3 linked regions of the Sediminicoccus rosea genome follow. The protein of the gene in region 2 binds, or shares a complex with, the protein of the main gene of each other region. Links are inferred from orthologs where the notes say so. Each region holds a gene or a part of one and is shown on either strand. Other genes may lie near its edges.

Region 1 (2,839 bases), 2.0 Mb from region 2 along the record:
ACTGGCCTGTCTGCCGCTGCGTGGTCGAGGCGGTGTAGGTCACGTCCAGGAACCAGTTGGCGTCCACGAAATAGGTGACGCCGGCGACGAACATCGCCCCCCAGACCCAGGCCGCGCTCGAGAAATTCTGCGGAGGCCCGGAGATCTCGCTTCGGTTCCCGTTGATGTCGGCGAAGCCCACCAGGCCGTTCATCTGGGTGCTGAGGCGCGTCAGCGTGGGCCCACCGCCCAGATAGAGGAAGCCCCTCTGATGGGCATGGCCGATGAAGGGCGTGAGGGTGATCTGGTGCTCCGCCTTCTGCTCGAAGGAGCGCACGACCGCATTGCCAAGAAACGGGGTGCTCGCCCCCGTCCTGGCATCGGTGAAGGCACCCGCCTGCGGCAGCAGCGCATTGGGCGTGCTCGCCGTCGTGCCGAGGTAGCTGTAGGAGGCCTTCACGCCCCAGAGCCAGCGGCTTTCGGCGAAGTTCTGGAAATAGCCGATCTGCGCCGCCGGCGCGAAGCCCGTCTCGGTGCCGAGCGGTACGCGCGCCGGGCCGGCGGCCGAGCCGCTCGAGACGCGGACGCCGTTCTGGTAGACGTCCGAAATGCCGAGGGCATAGACGTTTTGCGTGCCGAAGCGGGTGACGTTGAAGGCGCCGCCGGCGCCGATGTAGAGGCCCTGGGTCGGGACCGCGAAGTCACCGGCCGGGGCCTGGGCCGCCGCGCCGGAAGCCCCCGCAAGACCCAGGACCGCGATGGCCCCCAGAGCGTGTGAGAGCCGTGGCCGCGTCGGCACGCCATGAAACATGAACATTGAATTCTTCCCCCAACTGAAAGTTGCACCGGCTGTGAAGATAGGCTCCTTTTCTTTTCGTGATCGTTAGGATTTGTCCGTATTCCGCAAGGATCGTCCGGCCACCACGCTGGCCGAACCGAAGCGCTCCCGCAGCGCCTCAACGGCGCGCCACTTGGCCGCGCGGCGTGGGGCACCCGGATCGGCGAGATCCCCGCGGTCCGCTTCCTCCGCCGGGCAGAGCGGCGCGGCACCCAGGCCCAGCAGCCTGTAGCGCGAGCCATCGGCCGCGCGGGCCAGCAGCGGGCGCGCCGCGTCAAACAGCGTCTCGGGCAGGAGGGTCGGGCCCGGCAGGCGGGCGCTGCGGGTCAGGCTTTCGAAGCCGGCGGTCTTGAGCTTGAGCACCACGCCCCCGGCCGAAAGCCCCTTCCCCGCCAGCCGCGCGGCGAGCTTCTCGCTCATCCGCCAGAGCACCGCCTCCAGCGCGGCGAGGTCGGAGAGGTCCTCCTCGAAGGTGGTCTCGGCGCTGACGGATTTCGTCTCGCGCTCCGGGTTCACCGGGCGGTCATCCTCGCCGCGGGCGCGGGCGGCGAGCGCCGGGCCATCGGCGCCGAGGCGCGCGACCGCCGCCCTGTCATCCAGCGCGGCGAGCTGGCCGAGGCGGGTGATGCCCGCCGTCTCCAGCCGCCGCGCCGCTGCCGGGCCGATGCCGGGCAGCACGCCCACCCGCTGCGGCGCGAGCCAGGCGGCCGCCTCGCCAGCCCCGATCACCGCGAAGCCGCGCGGCTTGTCCCGCCCCACCGCGAGCTTGGCCATGAGGCGGTTGGCCGCGAGGCCGATCGAGATGGTCACCCCCACCTCGCGCTCCACGTCGCGTGCGAGGCGGGCCAGCGTCACGGCGGGCGGCGCCTTGTGCAGCGCCTCGGTGCCCGCGAGGTCCAGCACCGCCTCGTCAATGGAGAGCGGCTGCACGAGGGGGGTCAGCGCCTCCATCAGGGCGCGGATGCGCGTGCCCTCCCGCGCGTATTTGGCGATGTCGGGCTTGATGACGACGGCATCCGGGCAGGCGGCCAGCGCCTTGAACATGGGCATGGCGCTGTGGATGCCGTAGCCGCGGGCGATGTAACAGCAGGCGGCCACGACGCCGCGCCGCCCGCCACCCACCAGCACGGGCTTGCTCGCGAGTTCCGGCCGGTCGCGCTTCTCGACGCTCGCATAGAAGGCGTCGCAATCCACATGGGCGATGGTGAGCGTGTAGAGCTCCGGATGGCGGACCACCCGCCGCCCGCCGCAATGGCGGCAGGCGGCGCCCGGGCCGGGATCGGCGCTCAGGCAGTCGCGGCAGAGGGCCGGGTCGGGCATCGGTGGAGGATGCGGCCCGGCGCGGCACGCTTCAACTGCCGATCGCCGCCCCGCCCGCATGGGTGATGACGATGACCGAGGGGCGCGGCGGCATTCCCTCCGCGAAGTCCGGCCAGCGGGTCGAGGGGGTTTCGAAATTGCTGCCGGAATTCTGGCCAGGATGCTGGATCGCCAGGAAGAGCGCGCTGTCATCGGGCAGGATCCAGGGGCCGCAGACCTCGGCTCCGGTCGGCGCCTGGTAGAAGAGGCGCGTGAGCGCGCGCCCGGCACCGGTGGTGTCCGCCACCCAGACGCCATCGGCGATGCCCGCCGTACTGCCCGCCCCATCCGTCGCGATCCAGATCCGGCCCTTGCTGTCGAAGGCGCAATTGTCGGGGCAGGACAGCCAGCCCTGGTCGCTGGTGGCGCGGTGGTATTCCGTGCCGGGGTCCACGCCCGGCTTGCCGGCGCGCAGGAACAGGCCCCAGCGCATGGTCTCGGCCGCGTGGTCCGGCTGGCTGGGCGCGCCGGGGGGGATCAACTCCACCACATGGCCATGCGTGTTGGCGGCACGTGGATTGGCGGGGTTCACCTGCTCGGCCGTGCGGTTGGCGTTGTTGGTGAGCATGACATAGACGCGGCCATTCACCGGATTGGCCTCGACATCCTCCGGGCGGTCCATGGGCGTGGCGCCCAGCAGGTCCGCCGCGCGGCGGGCCTGGA
Region 2 (7,757 bases):
CGCGGCAAGGGCTTGCTCGGGGCCGGGGGCACCGCCTCGAGCCGGCGCTGCGCCACCTGCTCGGCGCCCATCGTGGCGCCATCGCCCGGCATCTGGCGGCGGATGGCGGCGGCCTCCGTCACCGGGCGCTCGGCAATGCGGTTCTGGGGGGCGACCTCCTTGGTGAAGGCCGCCAGGGAATTGGTGGTGATCATGCGCACCACCTGCCACCGCAAGGATGAAGGTTTCCTGAAGATCCGCGCGGATTCCGGGGCGCTCCGGCCGGCAGCGGCGATGAGGCGGTTGCTGATCATGCCCGGGAACTTGCGCTCCCGGGCCGTTAACACTCCAGCAACCTATGGATGTATCGTGAAGATCATTCGACGCGGATGTTCTTCTCGTTCACCAGTTGCGCCCATTGCACGCGCTCCCGCGCGGCGAAGGCGGCCAGCTCCTCGGGCGTCGAGGGCTCGGCCGCCCCCGCCTGCTGTCGGAAGACGGCCTGCGTCTGCTCGTTGCGCATGCCCTCGCGCACGGCGGCGTTCAGCCGGGCGATGATCGGCGCGGGGGTGCGGGCCGGCGCGTAGAGCGCGAGCCAGAGGCCGGTGGCCAGCGGCACGCCGAGTTCGGTCAATGTCGGCACATTCGGGGTGAGTTCGATGCGCGTCGGGTGGGCGAGGGCCAGGATGCGGGCTCGGTTGTCCACCGCCAGGCTGTTGGCGCCACCCACCGGCAGCATCATGGAGTCCACCTGGCCCGAGGCGACGGCCTGCATGCCCGGTGCCTGCGCGGCGAAGGGCACGTGCAGCTTCTCGAAGCGCTCCGCCCGGGCCACGAACTCGAAGGCGAGGTGCGAGGAGGAGCCGACGCCCCAGGAGGCATGGCTGAGGCGCCCGGCCTCGCGCCGCGCCTCGCGGATGAAGCTCGCATAATCCGTGATCTCGCGGCGATGCGCGCCCACCATGAGCGCGAAGGGGACGCGCGTGACCATGGAAATGGGCACGAAGTCGTTCTCGTCGCTGTAGGGGAGCGAGCGGAAGGTGGAGCGGTTGATGGCGAAGGTGTCGGTGATGCCCATGGTCAGGGTGGTGCCATCGGCCGGGGCGCGCGCCGCCACCAGCGTGCCCACGGTGCCATTGGCGCCCGGCCGGTTCTCGACCACCACGGGCTGGCCCAGCGTGCCCTGCAGGCCGACCGCCATGCCACGGCTGATCACATCCGTGATGCCGCCCGCCGCATAGGGGACGATGATGCGGATCGGCCGGTCCGGCCAATTGGCGGGCAGCGCCGGTTGAGCCAGGGCGGATTTGCCGGCAAGCAAGCCGGTGGCGCTGGCGGCCAGGAGGCCGCGGCGGGATGTCAGAAGCATGGATGTCTCCAGGATGGATTTTTGGTTAACTGAAATTCATGTAGAAATGTTTACATTCCATCGCAAGAGGGTTTCGGCCGCGTCACAATTCGTGATCGGCGGCGGCGCGCCCCATGCCTGACTTCCGCCTCGAGCAGGCGGCCGGCGGCCTGGTCGCCGGGCTGGACGAGGCCGGGCGCGGGCCGCTCGCCGGCCCCGTCATCGCGGCCGCCGTCGTCTTCCTCCGCCCCTGCCCCGCCCCGCTCGCCGCGCTGCTGGATGACAGCAAGCGCCTGAAGGAGGCCGCGCGCCGCAACGCCGCGCTGGCGCTGCGCGACGCCCAGCGCCAGGGCATCGTGGCCTTCGCGCTGGGCGGCGCCTCGGCCGCCGAGATCGGGCGGATCAACATCCTCGCCGCCTCGCTGCTGGCCATGCGCCGCGCGCTGCTGCGATTGCCCGTGATGCCCGGCCTCGCGCTGGTGGACGGCAACCGCCCGCCGCCCCTCCCCTGCCCGGTGCGCTGCGTGGTGGGCGGCGATGGCCTCAGCCTCTCCATCGCCGCCGCCTCGATCCTGGCGAAGACGTTGCGTGACGCCGGGATGGCGCGGCTGGATGCGCGCTGGCCGGCCTATGGCTTCGCGCGGCACCAGGGCTATCCCACCGCGCAGCATCGCCAGGCCCTGCTGGAGCACGGGCCCTCGCCACATCACCGGCGCGGCTTCGGGCCGGTGGAGGAAGCCTTCGCGCGGCACCGCTGTTGACGGCGCGACTCCGCGTCACGCATGTTCAGGCCTTCGATTCGCGAAGGAACTTCCCGCCTTGGGCGCTGGTCTCGAGATACCGCTCGACAGGATCCTGCTGGGCGACTGCATCGAGACGCTGCGCGCCCTGCCGCCCGCCTCGGTGCACGCGGTCTTCGCCGACCCGCCCTACAACCTGCAGCTCCGCGGCACGCTGCACCGCCCCGACCACAGCCTGGTGGACGCGGTGGATGACGCCTGGGACCAGTTCACCGATTTCGCGGCCTATGACGCCTTCACGCGCGAATGGCTGACGGAATGCCGCCGCGTCCTGCGCAAGGACGGCACGCTCTGGCTCATCGGCAGCTACCACAACATCTTCCGCCTCGGCACCGCGTTGCAGGACCTCGGCTTCTGGATCCTGAACGACGTCATCTGGCGCAAGGCCAACCCGATGCCGAATTTCCGCGGCCGGCGCTTCACCAACGCGCATGAGACGCTGATCTGGGCCGCCCGCAGCGAGGACGCGAAATACCGCTTCAACTACGCCGCGATGAAGGCGCTCAACGACGACCTGCAGATGCGCAGCGACTGGTACATCCCGCTCTGCACCGGCAATGAGCGCCTGCGCGACGAGGCGGGCAACAAGCTCCACCCGACGCAGAAGCCCGAGGCGCTGCTCCACCGCGTCATCCTCTCCTGCACGCAGAAGGGCGATGTGATCCTCGATCCCTTCAGCGGTTCGGGCACCACGGGCGCCGTCGCCAAGCGGCTCGGCCGGCGCTTCATCGGCATCGAGCGCGACCCCACCTATGCCGCCGCCGCCGAGCGCCGCATCGCCGCCATCCAGCCGCTGGGCGATGTCGAGACGGCGCCGACACCCACGCGCAAGGAACAGCCGCGCATCGCCTTCGGCAGCCTGGTGGAGCGCGGGCTGGTGCAGCCCGGCGCCACGCTGACCGACCGCCACCGCCGCTGGGCCGCGCAGGTCTTCGCCGATGGCACCATCGCCTGCGGCACGGCGCGCGGCTCCATCCATGGCGTGGGCGCCGCGGTGCAGGAGGCGCCCTCCTGCAATGGCTGGACCTTCTGGCACCTGGTGCAGGCGGATGGCGCGCTGAAGCTGCTGGACGTCTTCCGCACCGAACTGGCCGGGTGAAGATCCACGAGGACTGGTTCCCCGGCCTGGTCGGGGACATCGCCGCGCTGCATGCGCGGCATTATGCCGCGAGCCACGGCTTCGGCGCCGTCTTCGAGGCGAAGGTGGCGCGGGAACTCGGAGATTTCCTGACCAAGCCGCGCTCGCCGGGGGATTTCTTCCGCGCGGTGGAGCATGACGGCCGGGCGCTGGGTTCCATCGCGCTGGAGGATGAGGGCCACGGCCTCGGCCATCTGCGCTGGTTCATCCTGGACGCATCGCTGCGCGGCAGCGGCCTCGGCCGGCGGCTGCTGGGCGAGGCGCTGGCCCATGCGCGGGCGCAGGGCATCGGCCGGGTCTATCTCTGGACACTGGACGGGCTACCGGCCGCCGCCCGCCTCTATGCCGAAGCGGGCTTCGTGGAAGTCGAGCGGCTGACGGCCACCCAATGGGGCAAGGCCGTCACCGAACTCCGGTTGGAGTGGTCCTGAGCCTCAGACCCGCATCGGCATCAGGACGTAGAGCGCGTCGTCATCCGCCGCGTCCTGCACCACGGTCGGCGCGCTGCCATCGGAGAACTTGAAGCGCAGCGTCTCGCCCACCTGCTCGGTGATGTCGTTCAGGTAGCGCGCCTGGAAACCGATCTCGATGGGCGAGGAGGCATAGGTGACCAGCCCCTCATCCAGCTCCTCGCGCGCTTCGCCCTGCTCGGCGCTGGAGGCCGTCAGCAGCAGGTTGTCGCTGGAGATGCTGAGCTTCACCGGGCGCGACCGCTCGCTGGAGATCGCGGCCACCCGGCCCACCGCCTGGGCGAAGGCCTGGGTGCCGACTTCCATGACCTTGTCGTTGTTGCGCGGGATCACGCGCTCATAATCCGGGAAGGTGCCGTCGATCAGCTTGCTGGTCAGCGTGACGGTGCCGACGCGGAAGCTGATCTTGGTGTCGGAGAGGCGGAACTCGATCTCGTCGCGCGTCTCCTCGGCGAGCTTGTTCAGCTCGTTGACGGTCTTGCGCGGGATGATGACGCCCGGCATCGCCGAGGCGCCGTCCGGCAGGTCGGTCTCGACACGGGCCAGGCGGTGGCCGTCGGTCGCGGCGGCGCGGAGCTTGCGGCCCGAGGCGTCCTCGGCGACGTGCAGGTAGATGCCGTTCAGGTAGTAGCGGGTTTCCTCGGTGGAGATGGCGAAGCGCGTGCGGGCGATCATGCCGCGCAGCTTGGCCGCCTCCAGCTTGAATTGATGCGGCAGCGCGCCCTCGGTCATCGAGGGGAAGTCCTCGACCGGGAGCACCGGCAGGCTGGTGCTGAAGCGGCCGGCGCGCAGCGTCAGGGGCGCGTCGCCGCCCTTGTGGTCGAGCTCGACCGTCGCGCCATCCGGCAGCTTGCGGACGATTTCATAAAGGGTGGCGGCGGGGGCGGTGGTGCGGCCGGGGCGGGCCACCTGCACGCCGGGCACTTCCTCGACGATGGCGATTTCCATGTCGGTCGCGGTCAGGCGCAGCGTGCCTTCCTTCGCGTCCAGCAGGATATTGGCGAGGATGGGAATGGTGTTCCGGCGCTCGACCACGGATTGCGTGTGCCCGAGGGCCTTGAGCAGGATGGCGCGCTCGACGCTGAACTTCATCTCTCCCGGTCCCTTGCTGTCCGATGGCGCGAATCGCCGCGCAATACGGGGATTTCTGTAGCATCCCGGCCGAAACGGTCAAAGCAGGGTGCAGGGAGCAGGCTCCCTGCTGGGGTCTGAGGGGCAAAGCCCCTTACATCTCCAGCATCTTCCTGAGCAGGGTCACATCCTCGGCGAAAGCCGGATCCTCGGCCATCAGCTCCGTGATCTTGTTCACCGCGTGCAGCACGGTCGTGTGATCCCGGTTGCCGAAGCGCCGGCCGATCTCGGGCAGCGAGCGGGAGGTCAGCTGCTTCGCCAGATACATCGCCACCTGGCGCGGCCGGGCCACCGCGCGGGAGCGGCGGGCCGAGGCCATTTCGGTCAGGCGGATGTTATAGTGCTCGGCCACCTTGCGCTGGATGTCGTCGATCGAGAGGCGCTTGTCATGCGCGCGCAGGATGTCGGAGAGCACCTCGGGCACGGATTCCAGCGTGACCGGCCGGCCGAAGAGCTTGGCATGCGCCACCACGCGGTTCAGCGCGCCCTCCAGGTCCCGGACGTTGGAGGCGATCTTGCGGGCCAGCAGCTCCTGCACGCGGGGCGGCACCTCGACGCCGGAGATGGTCGCCTTGGACTGCAGGATGGAGAGGCGCAGCTCATAGGTCGTCGCGTGCAGGTCGGCCACGATGCCGCCGGAGAGGCGGGTGCGCAGGCGGTCCTCGATGCCCGAGAGGTCATTCGGCGCCTTGTCGGCCGAGATGATGATCTGCTTGCCGGCGTCGATCAGCGCATTGAAGGTGTGGAAGAACTCCTCCTGCGTGTTGTCCTTGCCGATCAGGAACTGCAGGTCATCCACCATCAGCACATGGACCGAGCGCAGCTGCGTCTTGAACTCCATGGTGTTGTGGCTGCGGAGTGCCGCGATGAAGCGGTACATGAACTTCTCGGCCGACATGTAGGCGACGGAGAGGTTCGGGTCGCGCTCCCGCAGGGACCACGCGATGGCGTGCATCAGATGCGTCTTGCCCAGCCCCACGCCGCCATAGAGGAAGAGCGGGTTGAAGCCGGCCTGGGCGGGCTTCTCCGCCACGCGGCGGGCGCAGGCATGCGCGAATTCATTGGGCTTGCCGACGACGAAGCTGTCGAAGGTAAAGCGGGGGTCGAGCGGCACCAGCCAGTCGTTGCGGACGGGCTCGGCCATCGCCGGCGTGGCGGCGGCGGGCGCGAGGCTCTCGGCGAGGGGCGAGGCCTCGGCCACCTCCTGCTCGATCGCGGCCTTCTCGGCGCGGGAGGCGGCCTGCACGCGCAGCTCCACCAGGCGCACGCCGGGCATCTCCGCCTGGCAGAGCAGGCGCAGCCGGTCGCCGTAATGGTCGCGCACCCAGTCCCGCAGGAAGCGCGTGGGCAGGTGGATGAGGACGCTTTCCCCCTCGACACCGGCCAGGCTCATCTGCCGCAGCCAGTTCCGGTACTCGACGTCACCCACCTCCTGTCGGAGGCGTGTGCGGACGCGGGCCCAGCAGGCGGCGATCTTTCCGGCGTTGGGCGGGGGGGTCTCGCCCGTGTCCTGATCCATCCCTGTCCTCAGTCTCTCAACGCGTTCCTCGGGGGAGGCCGCATATTGGTTGCTCGTTTTTGAGGGCGGGGCCGCCCGGTACTCGACACTGGAATGCTCAACACCGACCGTGGCGCCACGCTGCATGGCACCGCGATGATGGGGAAACGTTACCGCAGGTTTCAGCCGGGCTTGAAGTCGTTCAGGCGCCATTTATCAAAAACACGCCCAGTGTGACAAACAAGTCGCTATGCGGTGACGTTCAGCCACAAGAAAAAGCTCCGCCATGGGAAGAATAGCCTTCCCTCGGCAGAGCCGTTCCAATTGTCAGTAGTTGAAGGCGCGATCAGGCCGAAGCGGTGTTCAGCGCCTTGATGCGAGCCGAGAGGCGCGACATCTTGCGGGCCACGGTGTTGCGATGGAGCACACCCTTGGTCACCGCCGTCTGCATTTCCGGCTGCGCGGACTGGAACGCCGCGGCCGCCTGCTCCTTGTCGCCGCCGGCGATCGCCAGCTCGACCTTGCGCAGGAAGGTGCGCACGCGCGAACGGCGCATGCGGTTGCGCTCGGTGCGCTTCTCGGTCTGGCGGATGCGCTTGCGCGCGGAAGCATTGTTGGCCATGGGCGTTGAGTGCGATCGCTTCTGGAGTGAGTGACAGGGACGGTGAAGGCCGCCCGAGGAAGCGAGGGTCTAAGCCCCCGCCCCCCTCATCGTCAAGACGGGAAGTGCGGCGGCGCCCCTCACCGGTTGCGGAAAGCGGGCTTGCGCTTCTCGGCGAAGGCCGACATGCCCTCCTTCTGGTCCTCGGTCGCGAAGAGCGAATAGAAGATCTTGCGCTCGAAGCGCACGCCCTCGGCCAGGGTCGTCTCGAAGGCGCGGTTCACCGCCTCCTTGGCGATGGCGACGGCGGGGCCCGAGAGGCTTGCGATCTTCTCGCCCACCTTCATCGCCTCGGCCATCAGCTGGTCCAGCGGGACCACGCGGGCGACGAGGCCGCTGCGCTCGGCCTCCGTCGCGTCCATCATGCGGGCGGTGAGCACGAGGTCCATCGCCTTGGCCTTGCCCACCGCGCGCGTCAGGCGCTGGGTGCCGCCCGCACCGGGGATGATGCCGAGGTTGATCTCCGGCTGGCCGAACTTCGCGTTGTCGGCCGCGATGATCATGTCGCACATCATCGCCAGCTCGCAGCCCCCACCCAGCGCGAAGCCGGCCACCGCCGCGATGACGGGCTTCTTGATGGTGGTGACCGCCTCCCAGCGGGCGGTGATGAAGTCCTCGAAATAGACGCCCGGCCAGGTGCGGTCCTTCATCTCCTTGATATCGGCACCGGCGGCGAAGGCCTTCTCGGAGCCGGTCAGGATGATGGCGGCGATGGCGGGGTCGGCGTCGAAG
Region 3 (3,000 bases), 2.0 Mb from region 2 along the record:
GCACTTCGCGCAGCAGGAAGTACCGCACGGGGTCGAGGCCGAACTCCTCCACCAGCGCCAGGGGATCAATGACATTGCCGAGGGACTTGCTGATCTTCTGCCCCTCATTGGTCCACCAGCCATGCGCGAAGACGCGCCTCGGCGGCGGCAGGTCGGCCGCCATCAGGAAGGCCGGCCAGTAGATGGCGTGGAAGCGCAGGATGTCCTTGCCGACGAAATGCACATCAGCCGGCCAGAACTTCCAAAGTTCCGATTTTTCATCAGGATAGCCCAAGGCCGTGATGTAGTTTGTGAGGGCATCGAGCCAGACATACATCACATGAGCGTCATCCCCCGGCACCGGCACGCCCCAGCGGAACGAAGTGCGAGAGATGGAGAGATCCGACAGTCCCGACTTGATGAAGCTGATCACCTCGTTCCGTCGGCTGGCCGGGGCGATGAAATCAGGGTTGGTTTCGTAGTATTTCAGTAGCTTGTCGGCCCAAGCTGAAAGTCGGAAGAAATAAGAGGGCTCCCGCACCCATTCCACCGGCGCGCCCGAGGGGGCGTATTTCACGCCATCTCGCTCGGTGAGCTCGTCCGGGCCGTAGAAGGCCTCGTCGCGCACCGCGTACCAGCCCTCATAGGCGCCGAGATAGATCTGGCCGCGCTCGACGAGGCGCTTCCACAGCGCCTGGCAGGCTTCGTAATGGCGCTTCTCCGTGGTGCGGATGAAGCCGTCATTGGAAAAGCCCATCGTGACCGTGAGGTCGCGGAAGGCCTGGCTGACACGGTCGGTGAAGGCCTGCGGGTCCTCGCCCGCATCCTGCGCGGCCTTCTCCACCTTCTGGCCATGCTCGTCCGTGCCGGTCAGGAAATAGACCTCCCGCCCCGCCAGCCGGTGCCAGCGGGCCAGCACATCGGTCGCCAGGCTCGTATAGGCGTGGCCGATATGCGGCTTGTCATTGACGTAATAGATCGGGGTGGTCAGGTAGATCGGGCTCATGCCTGACCTATGAAGCGCCTCTAGCGTCCCCGCAAGCTGTCCATGGCCACCAGGACGGCCTGGCGGCGGTCCAGCGAGAGGCGTTCCGTCTCCTGCACCAGCTTCGCCACCGCCTCCGCCGCCTCCACCCATTCGGCGAGCGGGCGCTGGCCGAGCCAGGGCGCGGCCGGCTCGCCGCGCGCCGCGGCGCGCACCGCCTGGGAGAGGCCCCGCAGCAGCAGGTTGAAGAAGGCCGGAAAGGCCAGCGCCGCCTCCCGCCCCGCGATCCGGTCGGCGAGCGCATGGGCGGCCAGGCCGCGCGGCAGGTCCTGCAGGGTGGCATCGGCCAGGCGCGCCAGCTCAACCCCCTCCCCCTGCGCCAGTTCCAGCGCCCGCCCGGGCGAGCCCTCGGCGAGGCGGATCAGCTCCATCCGGTCCAGGCGCGGCAGGTCGGGCAGCCACTCGCCGAGCAGGCGCTCCATCGCCGCATCCTCAAGCGCGAAGAGGTCGAGGCGCCGGCAACGGCTGCGGATGGTGGGCAGCAGCCGCCCGGGCGAGGCCGTGATCAGCAGCAGGACGGTGCGCGGCGGCGGCTCCTCCAGCGTCTTCAGGATGGTGTTGGCGGAGGCCGCCTCCATCGCCTCCACCTCATCCATGATGACGACGCGCCAGCCGCCCTCGGCCGCGGTGAGGTTCAGGAAGGCGCGGGCCTCGCGCGCCTCGTCCACCTTGATGATGCGGCGCTTGCCAGGCTCGGCCTGGGGTTCCAGCACCATGAGGTCGGGATGGCTGCCGGCGGCGACGCGGCGGAAGACCGGGTCCGTCTCCGCAACATGCAACGGCTCCGCGCCAGGCGGCTGGCCGGCGAGCAGCCAGCGCGCGAAGCGATAGGCCAGCGTCGCCTTGCCGATCCCGGGCGGCCCGCAGAACAGCCAGGCATGGTGCAGCCGGCCTGAACGCGCAGCCGCGCCGAGGCTGGCCGCCGCCTGCTCATGGCCTGCAAGGATGGGATTCCCGCGCGGCAGGATCACGGCAAGCCAAGCCTGGCGCGCGTGGTGGCGATCACGGCCTCGGTGACGGCGGCGAGGGGGGCCGAGGCGTCGATCACGGCAAAACGTCCTGGCTCGGCGGCCGCCTGTGCCAGGAAGGATTGCCTGATCCGCTCATGGAATTCGAGGCCGAGGCGGTCATAGCGGTTCGCATCCCCTCGCTCCATCGCGCGCGACACGCCAAGCGCCACCGGCACGTCCAGATAGAGGGTGAGGTCCGGCGCCACATCACCCAGGGTGACGGCCCGCAACCCCTCCCAGGCCGCGCGCGGCGCCCCCTGCCCGGCCACCTGATAGGCCAGCGTGCTGTCGAAGAAGCGGTCACAGACGACAAAGCTGCCGGCGGCGAGACTGGGCTGGATGCTGCGGGCCCAGTGCTCGCGTCGCGCGGCGAAATGCAGCGCCATTTCCGCCACGGGGTCCCAGCCCGAACGGCCGAGCAGCAGTCCGCGGATGGCTTCGGCCCCCGCGGATCCCCCCGGCTCCCTGGTGCGAAGGACGGAATACCCAGAAGCGGCAAGCCAGGCGGCAAGATTTTTTCCCTGGGTTGTCTTTCCTGAGCCCTCACCGCCCTCGAGCGTGATGAACTTGGGATTCAAGTCCCGCCACCCATCATCCGGCCGATCACCGCGGGAATGCGCGCCAGCAGACCCAGCCGCTCCACATCCGCACCCGCATAGAGCGGCAATGCCATCGGCGGCACGCCGCGCCCCGAGATTTCGAGGCGGCCCAGTTCTTGCCCCTTCACCACCGGGGCCGGCACCGGCGCTTCGAAGCGGATGCGCGCCTGCAGGCTGTCCCGCCAGCCGCGCGGGACGGTCGCCACCACCTCGCGCCCGCCGATCAGCGGCACGGTGCGGCGCTCGCCCAGATGGACGGGCACCTCCTCGATCGTGTCGGCCGCGCGGAACAGGACGACATTGTCGAACTCGCGGAAGCCCCATTCCATGAGGCGCTCCGCCTCCTCGCCGCGCGCCCGCATGGTGG

Evidence for each region. The genes of interacting proteins can lie anywhere in the genome.
Region 1: the proteins of dnaN (region 2) and R9Z33_RS13095 are in contact, whole or in part, in a solved structure (PDB 1OK7), measured with the Escherichia coli proteins. The link is inferred for Sediminicoccus rosea from one-to-one orthologs.
Region 3: the proteins of dnaN (region 2) and R9Z33_RS13285 are in contact, whole or in part, in a cryo-EM structure (PDB 8GIZ), measured with the Escherichia coli proteins. The link is inferred for Sediminicoccus rosea from one-to-one orthologs.

Annotation. Positions count from the first base shown.
Region 1 is NZ_CP137852.1:2,719,957-2,722,795, reverse strand. It holds R9Z33_RS13095 (DNA polymerase IV), read right to left. Parts: upstream 2,138-2,839; coding sequence 863-2,137; downstream 1-862. Other genes in the region: R9Z33_RS13090 (PhoX family protein), read right to left, coding at 2,169-2,839; R9Z33_RS13100 (outer membrane protein), read right to left, coding at 1-796. UniProt on the Escherichia coli protein: Poorly processive, error-prone DNA polymerase involved in translesion repair and untargeted mutagenesis. Copies undamaged DNA at stalled replication forks, which arise in vivo from mismatched or misaligned primer ends.
Region 2 is NZ_CP137852.1:4,722,287-4,730,043, forward strand. What follows is about bases 2,764-5,567. They hold dnaN (DNA polymerase III subunit beta), read right to left. Parts: upstream 4,828-5,567; coding sequence 3,700-4,827; downstream 2,764-3,699. Other genes in these bases: R9Z33_RS22775 (site-specific DNA-methyltransferase), read left to right, coding at 2,764-3,226; R9Z33_RS22780 (GNAT family N-acetyltransferase), read left to right, coding at 3,223-3,696; dnaA (chromosomal replication initiator protein DnaA), read right to left, coding at 4,961-5,567. Also shown: R9Z33_RS22760 (hypothetical protein), read right to left, coding at 1-194; R9Z33_RS22765 (Bug family tripartite tricarboxylate transporter substrate binding protein), read right to left, coding at 356-1,348; R9Z33_RS22770 (ribonuclease HII), read left to right, coding at 1,462-2,088; more of R9Z33_RS22775, read left to right, coding at 2,147-2,763; more of dnaA, read right to left, coding at 5,568-6,385; rpsT (30S ribosomal protein S20), read right to left, coding at 6,711-6,986; R9Z33_RS22800 (enoyl-CoA hydratase), read right to left, coding at 7,106-7,757. UniProt on the Escherichia coli protein: Confers DNA tethering and processivity to DNA polymerases and other proteins. Acts as a clamp, forming a ring around DNA (a reaction catalyzed by the clamp-loading complex) which diffuses in an ATP-independent manner freely and bidirectionally along dsDNA.
Region 3 is NZ_CP137852.1:2,754,124-2,757,123, forward strand. It holds R9Z33_RS13285 (DNA polymerase III subunit delta'), read right to left. Parts: upstream 1,996-3,000; coding sequence 1,006-1,995; downstream 1-1,005. Other genes in the region: metG (methionine--tRNA ligase), read right to left, coding at 1-985; tmk (dTMP kinase), read right to left, coding at 1,992-2,612; R9Z33_RS13295 (D-alanyl-D-alanine carboxypeptidase family protein), read right to left, coding at 2,609-3,000. UniProt on the Escherichia coli protein: Part of the beta sliding clamp loading complex, which hydrolyzes ATP to load the beta clamp onto primed DNA to form the DNA replication pre-initiation complex.